4 regions of the Rhizobium changzhiense genome follow, and region 1 is predicted to be linked to each of the others. Evidence: riboswitches for the same ligand, from Rfam matches in the RefSeq annotation. Region 1 holds a riboswitch; each other region holds the start of a gene.

Evidence for each region. Region 1 has a riboswitch for cobalamin ahead of cobU (bifunctional adenosylcobinamide kinase/adenosylcobinamide-phosphate guanylyltransferase). Riboswitches for the same ligand answer to the same signal wherever they lie in the genome.
Region 2: linked by a shared signal. The riboswitch ahead of nrdH (glutaredoxin-like protein NrdH) and the one ahead of cobU (bifunctional adenosylcobinamide kinase/adenosylcobinamide-phosphate guanylyltransferase) in region 1 are both predicted to bind cobalamin.
Region 3: linked by a shared signal. The riboswitch ahead of bluB (5,6-dimethylbenzimidazole synthase) and the one ahead of cobU (bifunctional adenosylcobinamide kinase/adenosylcobinamide-phosphate guanylyltransferase) in region 1 are both predicted to bind cobalamin.
Region 4: linked by a shared signal. The riboswitch ahead of G9X68_RS14605 (ABC transporter substrate-binding protein) and the one ahead of cobU (bifunctional adenosylcobinamide kinase/adenosylcobinamide-phosphate guanylyltransferase) in region 1 are both predicted to bind cobalamin.

The regions. Positions count from the first base shown of each region.
Region 1 covers NZ_JABFCQ010000002.1:862,872-867,612, forward strand. Annotated here, with positions in the region: gene cobN (cobaltochelatase subunit CobN) at 1-868, opposite strand, end outside; gene cobW (cobalamin biosynthesis protein CobW) at 873-1,913, opposite strand; gene cobU (bifunctional adenosylcobinamide kinase/adenosylcobinamide-phosphate guanylyltransferase) at 1,918-2,427, opposite strand; cobalamin riboswitch at 2,805-3,201, opposite strand; gene G9X68_RS13620 (chloride channel protein) at 3,461-4,741, shown strand, end outside.
Region 2 covers NZ_JABFCQ010000013.1:9,939-14,679, forward strand. Annotated here, with positions in the region: gene G9X68_RS31495 (heavy metal translocating P-type ATPase) at 1-1,994, shown strand, start outside; cobalamin riboswitch at 2,395-2,620, shown strand; gene nrdH (glutaredoxin-like protein NrdH) at 2,900-3,121, shown strand; gene nrdI (class Ib ribonucleoside-diphosphate reductase assembly flavoprotein NrdI) at 3,134-3,538, shown strand; gene nrdE (class 1b ribonucleoside-diphosphate reductase subunit alpha) at 3,517-4,741, shown strand, end outside.
Region 3 covers NZ_JABFCQ010000002.1:706,788-711,528, reverse strand. Annotated here, with positions in the region: gene G9X68_RS12850 (methyl-accepting chemotaxis protein) at 1-1,118, opposite strand, end outside; cobalamin riboswitch at 1,485-1,672, shown strand; gene bluB (5,6-dimethylbenzimidazole synthase) at 1,715-2,401, shown strand; gene G9X68_RS12840 (SDR family NAD(P)-dependent oxidoreductase) at 2,553-3,299, shown strand; gene G9X68_RS12835 (DUF2865 domain-containing protein) at 3,416-4,513, opposite strand.
Region 4 covers NZ_JABFCQ010000002.1:1,063,050-1,067,790, reverse strand. Annotated here, with positions in the region: gene G9X68_RS14620 (tetratricopeptide repeat protein) at 1-190, opposite strand, end outside; gene G9X68_RS14615 (hypothetical protein) at 282-830, opposite strand; gene G9X68_RS14610 (TetR/AcrR family transcriptional regulator) at 827-1,462, opposite strand; cobalamin riboswitch at 1,607-1,862, shown strand; gene G9X68_RS14605 (ABC transporter substrate-binding protein) at 2,041-3,057, shown strand; gene G9X68_RS14600 (FecCD family ABC transporter permease) at 3,063-4,094, shown strand; gene G9X68_RS14595 (ABC transporter ATP-binding protein) at 4,091-4,741, shown strand, end outside.

The sequences.
Region 1 (4,741 bases):
CGACGATGGGGGACGATGTGGATTCGAATCCCACCTCTTCCGCCGAACTTGAGGTACCCCCCTCTGTCCTGCCGGACATCTCCCCCACAAGGGGGGAGATCGGCAAGTCGCTTGGGCTTCTCACAAAAGAAACGTTTGAAGACGCCGCACCTTTGGCCCGGGAGATGGAACGAGACCTCTCATCCTCGATCTCCCCCCTTGAGGGGGAGATGTCCGGCAGGACAGAGGGGGGTATCTCTAGCTCAACCGACAAAGGGACAGCCACACGCGAAGACACCACGGCAGCAGCAACCCGCCCCCACTCCTCAACCCCAATCAGCCCCCGCCCCGGCCACCAGATGCCTGCCTTCATCAAAGGGGCCGCCGGTGCCGGCTTCTCCGTGCCCGACAGCATCGCCCCGGCGTAATCGAGAAAGGCCCGCGCATTGGCATCGCCGCCCTCGATCAGATAGGCCCAGAGCGCGTTGAAATCGTGGAGATCGACATTGGAAAAAGGAATCAGCCCCGCATCTGGCCTGGCATCGCCCGGCAGCACCGCGATCAATGCACCGACGCGGGACGCGGCCGCATGCAGCGCTTCCAACGCATAATGGAAATAGCTGGCGCCCCCGAGCGCCCGCACGATGATCAGTTTGGCATGCCGCGCAGTGCGCTCGACATAGGTGTCGACCGACATCGGATGCTTCAAGCTCATCAGGCTGGCGAGCCGCAGCGAATGCGCCCCCCCTCGGTCGCGATAGGCGGCTGCGATCGCGGCAAGCTCGCTGTCTGCAGCCGACAGGAATAGGATGTCGCCCGGCGTCTGCCCGAGGTCGATCGCCTCCTCGCCGTCGCTGATCGTTCCCTGCTGAGCCAGAAGCAGATGCATCGGTCTATGCCAGCGCTTCGATCGCTGCCCGCACCGCGTCCTGATCCATCTCATGCAGGCCGATGACGACGAGGCGCGTGGCGCGTCTTTCACCAGGTGCCCAGGCGCGGTCGAAATAGTGGTCGATGCGGCTGCCGACGGCCTGGATCTGCAGGCGCATCGGCTTGCCTGACACATCGACAAAGCCCTTGAGGCGCAGCACGTCATGCGCAGCGATGATCGTCTTCAGCGACTCGATAAAGCCGGCGGGATCGGCAACCGGGCCGAGATCGACGACGAAGCTGTCGAATTCATCATGGTCGTGCGGCGCACCGTCTTCATGCTCCAGCTCGTGATGCGACTTGCGATTGGCGACATCGTCCTCCGTGCCGATGCCGAGGCCGAGCAGGATGCCGGCCGACACCTCGCCATTCCTCGCTTCGATCATCACGGGTTTGCGCGCCGTGCGGGAGGCGACCTCGTTGCGCACCCTGATAAGGCCGGCAGCGTCGATCAAGTCTGTCTTGTTGAGCACGATGAGATCGGCGCAGGTGAGCTGATCCTCGAACAGTTCCTCGATCGGGCTTTCGTGATCGAGCGATTCATCTTCGGCACGGCGCGCGTCGACGGCATCATGATCGTCGGCAAAGCGGCCAGCGGCAACAGCCGCGCTGTCGACCACCGTGATGACGCCGTCGACGGTCACCTGGGTGCGAATGTCGGGCCAGTTGAAGGCGGCGACCAGCGGCTGCGGCAGGGCGAGACCGGAAGTCTCGATGACGATATGGTCGGGCCGCTGTTCGCGCTCGAGCAGCTTCGTCATCGTCGGAATGAAGTCGTCGGCGACGGTGCAGCAGATGCAGCCGTTGGTGAGTTCGATGATGTCGTCCTCGGTGCAATTCTCCGCACCGCAGCCCTTCAGCACGTCGCCGTCGACGCCAAGATCGCCGAACTCGTTGATAATCAGCGCAATCTTCTTGCCGCCGGCATTGGTGAGCAGGTTGCGGATCATCGTCGTCTTGCCGGCACCGAGGAAGCCGGTGATCACGGTTGCGGGAATCTTCATTAACTTAACCCTTCATTTTCAGCGGCAGGCCTGCCGCGATGAAATAGACCTCAGTGGCTTTCGCCGCGATCGATTGGTGCAGCCGGCCGGCATGATCGCGAAAATCCCGCGCCATGCGATTATCCGGCACGATGCCGAGACCGACCTCGTTGGAAACGAAAACGAGCCGCGCCTTCGCGGCGGACAGGAAATCGGCAAGCGCGGCAAATTCCGCCGCCATGTCGCGCTCCTCGATCATCAGATTGGTGACCCAGAGCGTCAGGCAATCGATCAGCACGATGCGCCCTTCGCCGTCGATGGCAGTGAGCTTGCCGACGAGATCGATCGGCTCTTCATGCGTTGTCCAGGACGGACCCCGATCGGCCTTGTGCTGGACGATGCGCGCCTGCATCTCCTCGTCCCAGGCGCGGCCGGTCGCGAGATAGTGGCGGTCGAGGCCGGTTGCCGTGACGAGGGATTCGGCGAAACGGGATTTGCCGGAGCGGGCGCCGCCGAGGATGAAGGTGGCGGCCATACTCAAACGCCCCTCAGGGAGAGGGCGTAGCCGTGGCCTGTTCCGAATGCACCTTTCTCGGCTAATGAGGGTGTGACACCCCCCTCTGTCCTGCCGGACATCTCCCCCACAGGGGGGGAGATTGAATCGCCGAGAGCTTTTCTCCAAACAATTGATGTAGGACGACGGTCGTGCTGCTTGCCGATCTCCCTCCTTGTGGGGGAGATGTCCGGCAGGACAGAGGGGGGTACCCAGCATTCGACAAAAGCGGCCGAAAACATTCCTCTTGCAGCGCTGCTTGGAGGCGTGGCGTGCGCCGCACCAGGCCGCGCCGAATTCAATCGTTCAGCCAAGACAACCTCCGTGCTGGCAACGGGCATAGTGCCCAGGTGTGGGCTTCTCGCCCGGCACGCATGGCAGGTCTCCTGGCTCGCGGTTATCGGCCGCGATCGGGGCAGACCGGAAACCGGTCGCCCTGATCGCGCCAGCGGATCATCCTCGCCTTCCCGGCTGCATCAGTGAAAAGGTGGACGATTCGTAGACTTGAGAGGCGTCCGACCCCGGTTGATCACCATGCATATCCAGTGGCTTTTCCGGCATGTCGCCCATCCCGCCCGCTTGCATGATTGCAAGCCGCCGGCCGGAAGGGCCTGATGCCGGATGGAAGACCCTGACCGCTCTACAGTCGCGGGGTCGGCTGTGATGAAGGCGCCCGGCTTGGGTCCGCCCCGTCACATTCCCTCTTCATCCGGAAGGGCGCTACACCGATCCGGAACCATCCGTTATGTCAGGATGGTCAGTCGACCATCCGTTATCGGGATGGTTAGGCAAGCGCAGGGATGAAGTCAACCGGCCTTGGCGGCCGCCCGATGGCTGGCCCTGCGGCGTGACCACCCAAACACGACTTACCCTACCTAAAATATCGTCATTTATCAGAGACTTACGTCACCGAAATTTATTCAAACCGCCGGCTTTTCGCCGCAATTGCATCGCAAGCGGACTGCGCGACCATCTCTGCCCTTGACCGGGCCTCTCCCCGCCTAGTTGTCTAGCCATGCTTATGAAATTGGATCGGCGCCGTTTTCGTGCGCTGCGTGTATTCTTCGATCCGGGACGCCTGCGGGCTCTGACCCGGCGCAGCGAGGTCGGCCTGTCGCTGGCGGGCGCCGTCGTCGGCGTCATCTCGGGTCTCGCCGTCACCGGCATGAGCTACGTCTCCAACGAGCTGCATCAGCTGGTCTTCGGCATCGCCGACAGCGAAAGGTTGAGCTCGTCCGAGATCGACAACAAGCTGCTGCTGCTCACCGCCCCCGTCATCGGCGGCGCCCTGCTCGGCCTGCTGCTTTTCGTGCTGGCGAAACGGCGCAAGAAGCCGATGGTCGACCCAATTGAGGCCAATGCGCTGCATGGCGGCCGCCTGTCCCTGACCGACAGCATCATCGTTGCCGTGCAAAACCTGATCTCCAACGGTTTCGGCGCCTCGGTCGGCCTGGAGGCCGGCTATACCCAGCTTGCCGCCGGACTCGCTTCCAAATTCGGTCTGAAGCTGCAGCTTCGCCGCTCGGACCTGCGCACCCTCGTCGGCTGCGGCGCGGCGGGCGCCATCGCCGCCGCCTTCAACGCGCCGTTGACCGGCGCCTTCTATGCTTTCGAGCTGATCATCGGCACCTATACGATCGTCTCGCTGACCCCGGTCGTCGTCTCTGCCCTTGTCTCCACCCTGATCGCAAGGCTGCTCGCCGGCAGCGATTTCACCATCGATATCGGCAGCTTCGGCTCGGTCGTGCCGGCCGATTATATCCCGGCGCTGCTGCTCGGTGCTTTCTGCGCCGGTGTGGGCATCCTGATCATGCAGGGCGTCGCCTTTGTCGAGGAGCTGGCGCGCAAGAGCTCGATCGCCCCACCCTTCCGCCCGGCTCTCGGCGGCATCATCGTCGGGCTGTTGGCGATGATCTCGCCGCAGGTGCTCTCGGCCGGCCACGGCGCGCTGCATCTCAACCTTTCCCATGAGGTGGCGATCCCGACGCTGATCGGCCTCTTCCTCTTGAAATCCTTCGCCTCGGCGATCTCGATCGGCTCCGGCTTCAGGGGCGGGCTGTTTTTCGCCTCGTTGTTCATGGGCGCCCTGCTCGGCAAACTCTTCGCCTATTGCGGCCCCTATTTCGCCGATGCGACGCTGACGCCGGTCATCTATGCCGTGGTCGGCATGAGTTCGCTTGCCGTCGCCGTCATCGGCGGGCCGCTGACCATGACGTTCCTGGCGCTCGAAATCACCGGCGATTTTCCGATCACGGCGCTGGTGCTCGCCGCCGTCATCACCTCCTCGCTCGTCGTG
Region 2 (4,741 bases), on a different contig from region 1:
CGGACCACAACAATGAAGGGCATGATGATGCGGGCCATAGCCATGACCATGCAAGTCATGACCACGACCATTCTCACGATCACGGCGAGAAGGAAATCGAGGGGTTGCACGGGCACGACCATGCGCCGATGGCCGGTCCCTGGTGGCAGAGCAGGAAGGGCCGGCTGACCATCCTTTCGGGGGCGGCACTCGTTGCTGCCTACACCGTCGGTCATCTCGTACCGGCGATTGCGTCCTATGCCTTCATCGTCGCCATGCTGGTCGGGCTTGTGCCGATCGCGCGGCGCGCCGTGATGGCGGCTTTCTCGGGTACACCGTTTTCGATCGAGATGCTGATGACGATTGCCGCCGTCGGCGCCGTCATCATCAATGCCGGCGAAGAGGCGGCAACCGTCGTGTTCCTGTTCCTCGTCGGCGAGTTGCTGGAAGGGGTGGCGGCGGGCAAGGCGCGCGAAAGCATCCAGTCGCTGACGGGTCTGGTGCCGAAGAATGCGCTGCTCGAAGACAATGGGCAGACGCGTGAAGTGCCGGCCGAAAGCCTTGCCGTTGGCGCCATCATCATGGTTCGTCCTGGCGACCGGATCTCGGCGGACGGCATCATCCTCTCAGGCGAGAGCGCGATCGACGAGGCGCCGGTGACGGGCGAGAGCACGCCGGTGCGCAAGGGCGTCGATGCCGTCGTTTTTGCCGGCACGGTCAATGGTGATGCGGTGCTGAGGGTTCGCGTCACGGCGGCTGCCGCCGACAATACCATCGCCCGCGTCGTCAAGCTGGTGGAGGAGGCACAGGAATCGAAGGCGCCAACCGAACGCTTCATCGATCGGTTTTCGCGCTATTACACGCCCGGCGTCGTCGTGGTCGCAGCGCTGGTCGCGGTCGTTCCGCCGCTGCTGTTCGATGGGCCGTGGGGCGAATGGGTCTATAAGGGCCTTGCCATCCTTTTGATCGGCTGCCCCTGCGCGCTTGTCATTTCGACACCGGCGGCGATCGCCGCTTCGCTTTCGGCAGGTGCGCGGCGCGGGCTCTTGATGAAGGGCGGCGCGGTGCTGGAAACGCTGGGCAAGGTGACGATGGTCGCCTTCGACAAAACCGGCACGCTGACGGAAGGCAAGCCTCAGGTGACCGACATCATTTCCTTTGGTCTGAGTGAGGCGCAGGTGCTGTCGCGCGCGGCGGTGCTGGAGCAGGGTTCCAGCCATCCGCTCGCGCAGGCGATCCTTAACCGCGCCAAGGCGGACGGCCTTCCCGTGCCGCCGGCCTTCGAGCTGGAAGCGCTGCCGGGCAAGGGTGTCAGCGGCAAGGTCGGCGGCGAGACGCTGGATCTGCTGTCGCCGCCTGCCGCTCGCGAGCGGGGGACGCTCAGCGCGGACCAGGATGCACGCATCACGGCGCTGAACGACGAGGGCAAGAGCGTATCGGTGCTGCTCGTCAACGGTGTTGCGGCCGGCCTGCTCGCCATGCGCGACGAGCCGCGCGAGGATGCCGAGGCCGGACTCGCTGCTCTCAAATCAGCAGGCGTCAAGGCGATGATGCTGACCGGCGACAACAAGCGGACGGCGGCGGCCGTCGCCGGCATGCTCGGCATCGACTGGCGCGGCGAGATGATGCCGGAGGACAAGCAGCGGGTGGTCGGCGAATTGAAGCGCCAGGGCTTTGTCGTCGCCAAGGTCGGCGACGGCATCAACGACGCGCCGGCGCTGGCGGCTGCCGATATCGGCATCGCCATGGGCGGCGGCACCGATGTGGCGCTGGAGACGGCGGATGCCGCCGTGCTGCATGGACGCGTCGGCGACGTGGCGCGGATGATTGAACTGTCCAAACGCACGATGCGCAATATCCTGCAGAATATCACCATCGCACTCGGGCTGAAGGCGGTGTTTCTGGTGACGACGATCGCCGGCATCACCGGGCTCTGGCCGGCGATCCTCGCCGATACCGGCGCCACCGTGCTGGTGACGATCAATGCGCTCAGGCTGCTTCGAGTAAAGGGATGAATGTTTTCCCGATGGCGGTCTGAAGGCCGACGATTCGGGCGAAAATCGCCGAGCCGGTCATCAATTGGGTCGGCTCTCAGTTTGTTGACAAAGTCTTCTCCGTCATGCTCGGCCTTGTGCCGAGCATCTGACCACTGCAATTGCTTGACTGGAAACCATTTATTTTCAGATGCTTAATTGACCGGCGCAGATCCTCGGCATAAGGCCGAGGATGACGTCGCGGGTTTTGCAGTCTGCAGCTTGGGAGCCGGCTGCAGGCCGGCTCTCGTTGTTCAGGCCTTCTCCACAGCTCGTTTTTCTTAAGCTTTCGTTATCCCTGTTTTTCACAGGAATGTAGCGATTTCAAACCTGCCGTAACGCAATGCACCAACCATCCGTTGACGCGAATTTGGATTGGCGTACTATATCTAGTGTTCGAGGTTCCATCGATTCGTAGGGATTGATGGCTAAGACGGGAATTCGGTGCGCTTCGCCATCATGGCGCGGCAATGCCGGAGCTGCCCCCGCAACTGTAAGCGGCGAGCAACTGTCCGATTTCAGGTCACTGGAGCATGATGCTCCGGGAAGGCTGGGGCAGGGTGCTTTGACCCGTGAGCCAGGAGACCTGCCTTGAACGAAACGTCCACGGGCGGGGTGTCCGGAAGGTCGCGTTGCATGGCTGCGGGAATGTCCGCATCGCGTTTCGCAGGCCCGAACCTCCGCCCCGAAACCTTCGCATTGAGCCACTTCGGGGTGAAGTCATGTTAGTATCTCAGTTCAGGCCGCCACCCGCACCAGGTAGAGGGCGGATTACGCCCAGCGGCTGAACGAGCCGCATAGTTCAATTCATCAGAGAATTTTTCGACGGATATCGACAGATTTCCGATCGATGTCTTGCGCCCAATCGCGTCGTCACGAGGAATATCATGACTATTACCGTCTACAGCAAGCCTGCCTGTGTCCAGTGCACTGCCACCTACCGCGCCCTCGACCGTCTGGGCGTCGATTATGACATCGTCGATATTTCGCAGGATGCCGAAGCGCTCGATCGCGTCCGCAGCCTCGGCTACGTGCAGGCTCCCGTCGTCATCGCCGGCGAGCAGCATTGGGCGGGTTTTCGCCCCGACATGATCAGCGCGCTTTCCTGATCGAGAAAAGCGATGGGCCTGATCGTCTACTATTCCAGCCGGTCCGAGAATACCCATCGGTTCGTCGCCAAGCTCGGATTGCGCGCGGCGCGCATTCCGGCAGGTGGCGCAGACGCGTTCCATATCCGCGAACCCTTCGTGCTGATCGTGCCGACCTATAGCGGCGACGGCGGCAAGGGGGCCGTTCCCAAGCAGGTGATCCGTTTCCTCAACGATGCGGAAAACCGAGGACACATCCGGGGCGTGATTGCCGCGGGCAACAGCAATTTCGGCGAGACATACGGGCTCGCCGGCGACGTGGTTTCGCAGAAATGCCAGGTGCCGTACCTTTACAGGTTCGAGTTGCTGGGCACGGCAGACGACGTCGCCAACGTCAAACACGGAATGGAACGGTTTTGGACACGGGAACAACTCTGACGCGGGATGCGGGCGCAAAACCGCATCACACTGTTGCTCGGCCCGCCGGGGAAAGGCTGCCGAAGGCAGCAGAAACCCTCGACTATCACGCGCTGAACGCGATGCTGAACCTCTATGACGATGAGGGGCGGATCCAGCTCGACAAGGATCGAATGGCTGCCAAGCAATATTTCCTGCAGCATGTGAACCAGAACACGGTGTTCTTCCACAATCTAAGGGAAAAGCTCGATTACCTCGTCACCGAGGGTTATTACGAGCAGGAGGTTCTCGACCAGTATTCCTTCAATTTCGTGCGGGATCTGTTCGACCAGGCCTATGCCAAGAAATTCCGTTTCCCGACCTTCCTCGGCGCCTTCAAATATTACACCAGCTATACGCTGAAGACTTTCGACGGAAAGCGCTATCTCGAGCGCTATGAGGACCGCATCTGCATGGTGGCGCTGGCGCTGGCGCGCGGCGACGAGGGCTTGGCCCGCGACATGGTCGATGAGATCATTTCCGGCCGTTTCCAGCCGGCGACGCCGACCTTCCTCAATGCCGGCAAGAAGCAGCGCGGCGAGCTGGTTTCCTGCTTCCTGCTGCGCGTCGAGGATAATATGGAATCGATCGGCCGGTCGATCAATTCGGCGCTGCAATTGTCGAAGCGCGGCGGCGGCGTGGCGCTGTCGCTGACGAATATCCGCGAGGCGGGCGCGCCGATCAAGCATATCGAGAACCAGTCCTCGGGCATCATCCCTGTCATGAAGCTGCTCGAAGACAGTTTCTCCTATGCCAACCAGCTCGGGGCGCGGCAGGGGGCGGGTGCGGTCTATCTCAACGCCCATCACCCCGACATCATGCGCTTCCTCGATACCAAGCGCGAAAATGCCGACGAGAAGATCCGCATCAAGACGCTGTCGCTCGGCGTCGTCGTGCCCGATATCACCTTTGAGCTCGCCAAGAACAACGAGGATATGTACCTGTTCTCGCCCTATGACGTGGAGCGCGTCTATGGCGTGCCCTTCACCGAGATTTCGGTGACGGAAAAGTACCGCGAGATGGCGGACGATGCCCGTATCTCCAAGAAGAAGATCAAGGCGCGCGAATTCTTCCAGGTGCTCGCCGAAATCCAGTTCGAGAGCGGCTACCCCTACATCATGTTCGAGGACACGGTGAACCGGGCGAACCCGATCGCCGGGCGTATTTCGATGAGCAATCTCTGCT
Region 3 (4,741 bases), 160 kb from region 1:
TCCAGTGCGGCAGCGGTCTCTTCCAATGATGCCGCCTGTTGCTCGGTCCGCTTGGCGAGTTGATCTGCGGAGGAGGCAAGCTCGCTCGAGCCGCCTTCAACCGCCACGGAGGCGGCCTTGATCTCCGTCAGCGCGGCGGCGACGGCCTCGACCATGTTGTTGAAATCCTGCCGCAACTTATCGAACTCCGGACCGAGATCGGCCAGGTGTACGGAGAAGTCGCCTGCTGCGAGCTTTTCCAATGCATTTGCGAGAGCGGTCATGACCAGCCGCTGCGTGTTGCTGGCCTCTTCCGTGAATAATGCATTGCGCGCCCGTTCGGCATCGAGCGAAGCGCTCTGCTCGGCAGCGGCCTGCTCCCTTTCGACCTTCGCAATCGCCTCGTGGCGGAAAACTTCCAAGGCACGCGCCAGAAAGCCGATCTCGTCGCCATTTTCCTTGTAGGTGACGGGAGAAGCCAGATCGCCTTTCTGCAAGGCGCTGATCCGTTCGCTGATGATCCGGATCGGCCGGCCAACGAGGCTGCGCATGGCAAGAAGGAAGGCGATGACGGCCAAGGCGGTGATCACGAACTGCGTGAGCAGCGAAACGAGAACCTTCTGCTTGACTTCGGAAGCGATTTTTTCGACGGACCAGTTGGTGACGATATAACCGGTGATCTTGCCTGACTTGTCCAGCGGGAGCGGCGCGGTAATCGTCACCACGCCGGCAGATAACCCGCCGTCATCGATGGTCGTCTTTTCCGGCTTCGCACTCAGGCCTTTCGCCAGATCCGCCGGTGCGGGCAGACCGTTGATGCCGTCCCGTGTCCAGGTGTCGACGGCGGCAGGCTCCGCGTTGAATGCGGCGAATTGCACAAGATCGAGCGAGGGGTCGTCGCGATAGAGCGAATAAGCCTCGCGAACGGCGTTCGCCTTCCCCCATTTCACGCCGCCGGCGGCTAGCGAGGCAAACTGCTCCGCATCCTTGGACCAGTTGGCCTTGGCGCCATCGATCAATGCCCGGGTTTCGTACATCCACGTATAGGTGGCGAAAGCGGAAATGCCGCAGAGGTTGACGGCAACGATAATCGCCGCCAGCTTGGCTGTCAGAGGCATCGTTTTCAAAAATTGGAACATTCCGCGGCGGCCTAGAATTGCGGCTCAGTCGGACATGTTCCCGACCGGCGTCTCAATACGGGCATCGACGCTGACGGTCACATCACGAGCGCTCATGCCCATGTCCTGATAGCGACCCAAAACGCGCAAAACGCAGTGTGTATTTGATATGTGAATAAATCATAAAGTAGAAGGGATGTCGGAGCACACGCGTGTTATTTCGCTATCACGCCCATTGGAGATCTGCCTCGCCCCGCTGGGGAGAAGAGGTAGGTCGCGCGTCCGTGTTCCCTACGCCTCGGCCGAAGAAAAGAGACAGATGGCACCGCTTGGCGCGCGGCTAGAATCAACCATCTGGTTCGCGGCTTGCCGCCGCGCCGGTTTGCTGAAATAGATGCGCCGTCAGGTGCCCGCCGGTAAGGCGGGAGAATCGGGAATCCGGTGCAAGGCCGGAACGTGCCCAACGCTGTAAGGCCTACGTTTGCCGCTTCATCTCGCCACTGGCTTCTCGCCGGGAAGGCTGCGGCAGACGGATGACGCCGAGTCAGAAGACCGGCCTGACTAGATAGACCGATCCGCGCGGACGGCGGAGCGGTTGCGTTGTTGGGGATTTGACGATGCGACCCTTTGATGAGGATGCCCTTTCGGCGGCGTCCGGTTTTTCCTTGGCCGAACGCGAGGCCGTCTATCATGCGATCATGACGCGGCGCGACGTTCGCAGCCAGTTCCTGCCCGATCCCTTGCCGGATGACCTTGTGCGGCGGCTGCTGACGGCAGCCCATCATGCACCCTCCGTCGGCTTCATGCAGCCGTGGAATTTCATTCTGGTGAAAAGTGCCGCTGTCCGGACGCGCGTCCGGGATGCCTTCGCGAGCGCCAACGACGAGGCGGCGCTGATGTTTGCCGGCGAGCGGCGGCAGGCCTACCGCGCCCTCAAGCTTGAAGGTATCGTCGAGGCGCCGCTCGGCATATGCGTGACCTGCGATCCCACCCGCAGCGGCAGCGTCGTGCTGGGGCGCACGCACAATTCCAGGATGGATAGCTATTCCACAGTCTGCGCCATCCAGAATCTCTGGCTTGCGGCGCGGGCGGAAGGGGTCGGCATCGGCTGGGTCAGCATTTTTCGCGACGGCGACCTGAGAACAATTCTCGGCATACCCGAGCATATCGAGGTGGTCGCCTGGCTCTGTGCCGGTTTCGTCGATCGCCTCTATGACGAGCCGGAACTCTCCGTCAAAGGCTGGCGGCAGCGGCTGCCGCTCGATGAACTCGTCTTCTACGATGGATGGGGACTGAACACCTAAAGCGCGTCGCGATCTTTCGATGCCGGTATCGCCGACGCCGTGCGAGGCCGAGTGATATCTTTATTCCTGACCTTCATATCGATACGCTGAAAGCGAAATCCCGGAACTAGATATTCGGCTATCTGCGGCTCAATCGGAGGATAACGGCCCAATGAACATGATCGACTTGAAGGAGCGGATCATCGTGATCACAGGCGGTGCGCGCGGCATCGGCTATGCTATCGCAGAGCGCGTCATCCAGTCTGGTGGCAAGGTGGCCATCTGGGACCTGAACGAAAACCTGGCGAAGGACAGCGCTTCCGCTCTCGGATCCGGTACGGTCGCTTTCGGCGTCAACGTCGCAGATCCCGTATCAGTGAAAAACGCGGCGGCGACGACCGAAGAGATTTTTGGCCGTATCGACGGGCTCGTCAATTCCGCCGGGATTACCGGTCCGGTAAAGCCCGCGATCGAATACGATGTCAGCGAGTGGAAAGACGTCATCGATGTCTGCCTCACGGGAACCTTCAATTGTTGCCGGCACGTCGTTCCAGTCATGTTAAAGCGCGACTACGGGCGGATCGTGAACATCTCCTCGGTTGCGGGCAAGGAAGGAAATCCGAACATCGCCGCCTACAGCGCAGCGAAAGCTGGTGTGCTGGGCTTCACCAAGTCTCTTGGCAAGGAACTCGCAAAGACGGGAATCGCCGTGAACGCGGTAACGCCGACCACCGCAAAGACACCTATATTGGACGGGCTGACACCCGAGTTTATCGAATATATGCGCGTCCGCATTCCGCGCGATCGTTTCGTTGAACTTGGTGAGATCGCTTCGATGGTCGTCTGGCTGCTCTCCGAAGAGAATTCCTTCACGACCGCATCGACGTTCGACCTGAGCGGCGGTCGTACGACCTACTGACCATGCTCAAGCGACCCGCATTCACATCCCGCCGAATGTTCACGTGACATCGCCGCATCTCATGCACCCTGGCACAACGTCGCTATGGTTCCGCCGCCGCTGTTCCAGCTGTTCAATCACTGCTGCTGTTGCGGCTGCGGGCCCGGCGTTGCCGGGTTGGCGAGGTCGATCGAGCCTTGATCGCCGGCCAGAAACTGCGGACCGACCTGACGGACGCGGTTCTGCGTCGGATCATAGGGGCGCTCGGGAACAGATGGTTGCGGCGCGGCGGCTGCGGCATCCTTCGCCGGAGGGGTGGTGCGGATGGTGGTGATCGAGCCCTGCTGCGGCGGTTCGCTCATCGCCTGCTTACCGCGCATCTCCTCGTAATAGGCGTTGAGATTGCAGGCGCAGGAGGACTTTTCCCCCGGCGTGCGGTTCTTGTAGGCAAAGGCGTTCTTCATGGCGCTGTAGGGCGTGCCCGTTGCGACCGAGATCATGTTCGAGGCTTCGGTGCTCGTCACGTCGCGATAGAACAATTCGGTCTCGATACCCGGGCACATCTTGGCGCAGGTCTGGGCGTCGCGGCCGAAATCGACCGATGTGGCGTTCGAACTGATCGGGAAGAAGCCGCCGTCGCAGCTGCGCACGCACATGGTGCTGACTGGCGACAGCATCTCGGCCCGCGGCAGGCCGTAACGTGGATCGACCTCTTCGCCGCCGCCGAGCGGGATGAAGGTATCGGCGCGCATCGCCTGTTCCTCGACACTCGGGGGCGGCTCGGCGGCGCTGCGCTCGTCCGGGGCATAGAAGTTTTCGCTGTTGCAGCCATTGCGGTCGAGAGCAGCCATCAGTTCGCGGCGGGCTTGGTCGTTGTCGCTGCCCCGGCCGAGCAATTCGGCACGGCGGTCCTGGAGATAGCGGATATTGTCGATCATGCGGGCTTCGGATTGCGAGAGCTCATCGCAATAATCGGCATTCTCGCCGCCGATCACGACCATGCTGCCCGACGTGCAGTCATTGCTGCGCAGCTCGTTGCGGACCTTGCGCAACTCGAGGTTCTGTTCTGCCAGGGCGCTGGAATAGTGGCGGGCTTCCGGCCCGTTGCCATTGCCGATCGATCGCGGCAGGTCGGCAAGGCGGCCGCGCAGATCCTCACAGATTGCGCTGCTTTGCGCGGCGGCAGGCGCCGCAAGGGCAAGGAGAAGGACAAGAGACAGGTTTCGGCGTTTCACGGCGTCGTCCCGGAATGAGCAAAGAATCGATCGGTCGATTGCGGCCTCGATCGCCGCGCGTTGTCTCTTAACGTGTTTCTCTTAATAAGCTTGGAGAAATTCCTAGCGCATTTTCGCGATCTTATCCAGCAGGCCACGTCCGCCGAGGGACGTCAGCTGCCATTCGCGCCGTATTCCAGTCATTGATCCATCTCACCCCCAGCCAAAACTGGAAGCGATCATGGGGCC
Region 4 (4,741 bases), 200 kb from region 1:
CGTCGACATGACCTTGTTCGGCCGCTTTCCCGATCCATCTTGCGCCTTCTGCTTTATCGCGGGTGACACCTTCACCGCGTGCGGTCATGTGGCCCAATTCAAATTGTGCTTGCGCATCGCCTTTCTCGGCTGCTTGGCGAATTGCGTCTATCCTTGCGGCGGCGAGATCGGCGCTATCCGGATTGCTCATTGCTACATCAAACCTCGTTGAAATCGGTGGCGCCAAAGCTATGTCGGGCGCCAGCCTTCCGCAATCCGTCGTGACGCAGATCCGGCAACGACTACGCCCGCGGATGCCCCAGCGCTTTTTCCAGCACGCCAGGCGGCAGCTTCTGCGCGAGGGCATCGCCAAGCTTTGCCTCGAGGTCGCGCAATTTGCCGTCGAGCGAGGGGAGACCCAAGGGGCCGAAGGCTTCGATGTAACGATCGGCGTCACCCTTTGCCAGGAATTCGACCAGGATGTTGCCTTCGACCCAGAGCTTGACGATCCGGAAGAGGCCGGTTTCCACCTGCTCGGCGCGCCAACCTTCGCCGATGGCGACAGCCTCGATCGCGGCGGCATCCACTGCCGCGCTGACCAGTACATGGGCGGTCACCGGCTCGAAGGTGGCGGGGCGCTGGCGGATACCGAGCGGCGCGTCCGGATCGAAGACTGCGGTGGCGGGCAGGATCTCGAGGAAGGAGCCTTGCGTATCGCCTGATACGACGAGCCAGGCACTATATGGAAAGGGCGGGGTCGGCGGCCGCAGCGCGGTCGCCTCCATAAGTTCCGCCAGCACGCGGGCGACGCGACCGGGATCGCGCGCGCCGAACGACATGTGATGAATCATCGCGCGTCTCCTTCCATTGTTGCCGGCTGGCGGCCCTCGGGTCCGCGGGAAAGCCGGCGGGCATCATCGATCAGGGCCTGCACGGCCCATTGCGCGGCCTTCGCGGCTTCAGCGCCCGACAGGCTCCAGTTATCTTTCATGCTCTCCCATCCCGAAGCCGAGCAGAGGGCTGTCACAGCGGCGAGCAGATGCTGGGCATCTTCTGAGGGAATCGTCCCGGTGACATCGCGCAGCGCGATCGAAAACTTCTCGCGCCGCGCTTTGGCATGGGCGAGCCGCACCGCGCGGCCATGGGGATTGTGCAGCATGGCTCTCACCAGCGGCTCGTCGCGGTCGAAGGCAGAAAAGAGCTCGGGAATATGCGCCACCACTTGCTCAGGCGAAGCCGGCAGCGCCGGCACGGAGATCAGCGCATTGACCCAGTGCCAGAACGCGCCGAGCAGCGTCTCCTTGTTGGCGAAATAGCGATAGAGCGTGCGCTGCGGCACGCCGGACTGGCGGGCGACAAGATCGAAGGTGACCTCGTCGCTACCGGCGCGCAACAGGGCGGCAAGACCTTCCATGATGCGGTCCTGCGTGATGGTCGCCAACTCTTCGCGGGCCGTGGGGCGAGGCGGTGTCACTTTATTCATGGCAGTATTAATGCCATAATGGCAGCATTACTGTCAAGCGTCTTTTGGCAACCGGCGGTTTGCGCGGTGAAGGCGACTGAAGCCTATTTATCGGTGAGGCGGCACAATGGGCGGGGAATAGTTATTGACGCCGGGTGGGCAGGCGACGTAATTGGGCGCGACGGTTCCCTGAAGATGACTCCAAGGGGATTAATAGGGAACACGGTGAGGACGACCCAGCAGGGACCGAGACCGTGGCTGCCCCCGCAACTGTAAGCGGATTGTCGATCATCTCAGGAGTGGCCAGCGACTGGCCATCTCTGAAGGGCTCATGGCCCTGCCACTGCGAGATATCGCGGGAAGGAGGATGAAACGACGGATATCCGCAAGCCAGGAGACCTGCCGTCAATCACGATCCAATCAACCGGGCGGGGATGCCCGGACAAGGAAGAGATATGATTGACCTGCTGAACCTTCGCCGAATTCGGGCATGCATCCGTCTCGATTGGGCCTCCTGCGGCTAGTGCACGCCTAAGCGTGCTTTCGGTCCGCGCACATGCGCGGAACAGCCGTGATTTTTCCCTTCATCGAGGTTTTCCATGCGCCAGATTCTCGCCACCATAACATTCGCCTTCGGGCTCGCCGGCCTTGCGGCACCCAGCCTTGCCGCGACCCGATATCCGTTGACCATCACCAATTGCGGCCAGCAGGTGACATTCCAGAAGGCGCCCGCCAGGATCGTTTCAATCGGCCAGGGCATGACCGAAGTACTCTTCTCGCTCGGCCTTGCCGACAAGATCATTGGTACGGCCGTCTGGGTCGGACCTATCCTGCCGCAATATGCCGAGGCCAACAGCAAGATCAAACGTCTCGCCGACAATGATCCGAGCTTCGAATCCGTCGTCGGGCAGGAGCCGGACCTGGTGACGGCCGAGTTCGAATGGCATGTCGGCGCCCAGGGGTCCGTCGGCAAGCGGGAGCAGTTCAAGGATCTCGGGATCAATACCTATCTCGCGCCGGCCGATTGCGTCGCCAAGGTCAACACCGATGGCGGCGACGGCGTGCGTCGGGAACTGTTCACGATGGAGCTGATCTACCGAGAGATCGCCGAGCTCTCGGAGGTGTTCGACGTGAAGGAGCGCGGCGATGCGCTGATTTCCGAGCTGAAGGAGCGCGAGGCGGATGCCGTCGCTTCGATATCGGGCGCCTCGGGCAAGATCCTGCCCGTCGTCTTCTGGTTCTCCAGCAAGGAGGTCAACGGCGACGCCTTCATTGCCGGCAAGAACAGCGCGCCTGCCTATATCCTGAAGACGATCGGTGCGAAGAACGTCGTCACCACGGAAGAGGAATGGCCGCTGGTCGGTTGGGAAACCATCGCCCAGGCGAACCCTGCCGTGATCGTGCTCGCAACCATGGACCGCCGCCGTTACGCCGCTGACGATCCCAAGGTCAAGGTCGATTTCCTCGAAAACGATCCTGTGACCAAGGAACTGGACGCGGTCAAAAACAAACACTTCGTGATGATGGACGCGCTGTCGATGAACCCGACGATCCGCACGATCGACGGTATCGAGACATTGGCGAACGGCATCAAGTCCTTCGGCCTGGCGCAGTGAAGGCAATGTCGCTCAGGCAACAGGGATGGTGGGCGCTTGGCGCGCTCACCATTGCGGCACTTCTCCTGCTCGTGATGATGATCAGTCTTGCCGTTTCCATCGGCGAGATCGCGATCCCGCTTGCGACCACGGCGGAGGCGGTTTCGAACCGGCTGTTCGGAACGAATTTCGAACTCAGCCGCATCCACCAGGGCATCGTCTGGGATTATCGTCTGAGCCGCGCGCTCGTCGCCGCCAGCATCGGCGCGTCGCTCTCGCTGTCCGGCGCGATCCTCCAGGCGCTGCTGCGCAATCCGCTGGCCGAACCCTATGTGCTCGGCATCTCCGCTGGCGCCTCGACGGGCGCCGTCTGCGTGATGATCCTCGGCTTCGGCTATGGCGTTCTCGGCCTGTCGAGCGGCGCCTTCATTGGTGCGGTCATTGCCTTTCTGCTGGTCGGCATCCTGGCGACGGGTGTGGGGGGAACCGGCGAGCGCATCATCCTGTGCGGCGTCGCCGGTTCGCAGCTTTTCAATGCGCTGACTTCCTACATCGTGACGACATCGGCGAATGCCGAGCAGGCGCGCGGCATCCTGTTCTGGCTGCTGGGTTCGCTCAGCGGCGTGCGCTGGCCCGATGTCTATCTGTCGGTGCCGATCGCACTTACGGGTTTCGTCATCTGCATGGCCCACGTGCGGGCGCTCGACGCCTTCGCCTTCGGCACGGATGCCGCCGCCTCGCTCGGCATTGCCGTACGCCGCGTCCAGATCGTGCTGTTCGCCATGACGGCGGCGATGACGGCAAGCGTCGTCAGCATGGTGGGTTCGATCGGCTTCGTCGGCCTCGTCATCCCCCATGCCGCCCGCTTCCTCGTCGGGCCAGCGCATAGGCGGCTGCTGCCGGCGACGGCGCTCGGCGGCGCGATCTACATGATCGGCGCCGATATCGTTTCGCGCATCATCATCCCGCAGCAGATCCTGCCGATCGGGGTCGTCACCGCGCTCTTCGGCGCACCGGCCTTCGCCGTCATCCTCTATCGTGTGCGGGGGAAGGCATGAGCATCAGCATCGACGAGGTGAGCTTTGCCGCCGGCAATATCGTCATCGTCAATGGCGTCAGCCTGACGGTGGAAAAGGGCAAGGTGCTCGGCCTGCTCGGGCCGAACGGTTCCGGCAAATCGAGCCTTCTCAGATTGATCTGCCGGCTGCGCAAGGTTCGCAGCGGCATCATCCGGCTGGGTGCCGATGACATTTCCTCGCTGCCGCGCGCCGCACTTGCACGTCGCGTCGCCTTCGTCGAGCAGCAGTCGACGACCGATACGCAGTTGACCGTGCGCGACGTGGTACGGCTCGGCCGCACGCCGCATCGCGGGCTGTTGTCGTCCTGGTGCGCAGGAGACGACGCCGCCGTCGACGAGGCCCTTTCGCGGGTGGGTATGCAGGAGAGGGCGGGCCAGCTCTGGCAGACGCTGTCGGGCGGCGAGCGCCAGCGCGTCCATATTGCGAGATCCCTGGCGCAGGCGCCGAGCGAATTGCTGCTCGACGAGCCGACCAACCATCTCGATATCCAGCATCAGCTCGACATTCTCTCGCTGATCTCGAAGCTCGGCATCACCTGTATCGTCGCGCTGCACGATCTCAATCTGGCGGCGATGTTCTGCGACAGGCTGGCGGTGCTTCAGAAGGGCGAGGTCGTTGCCTCCGGC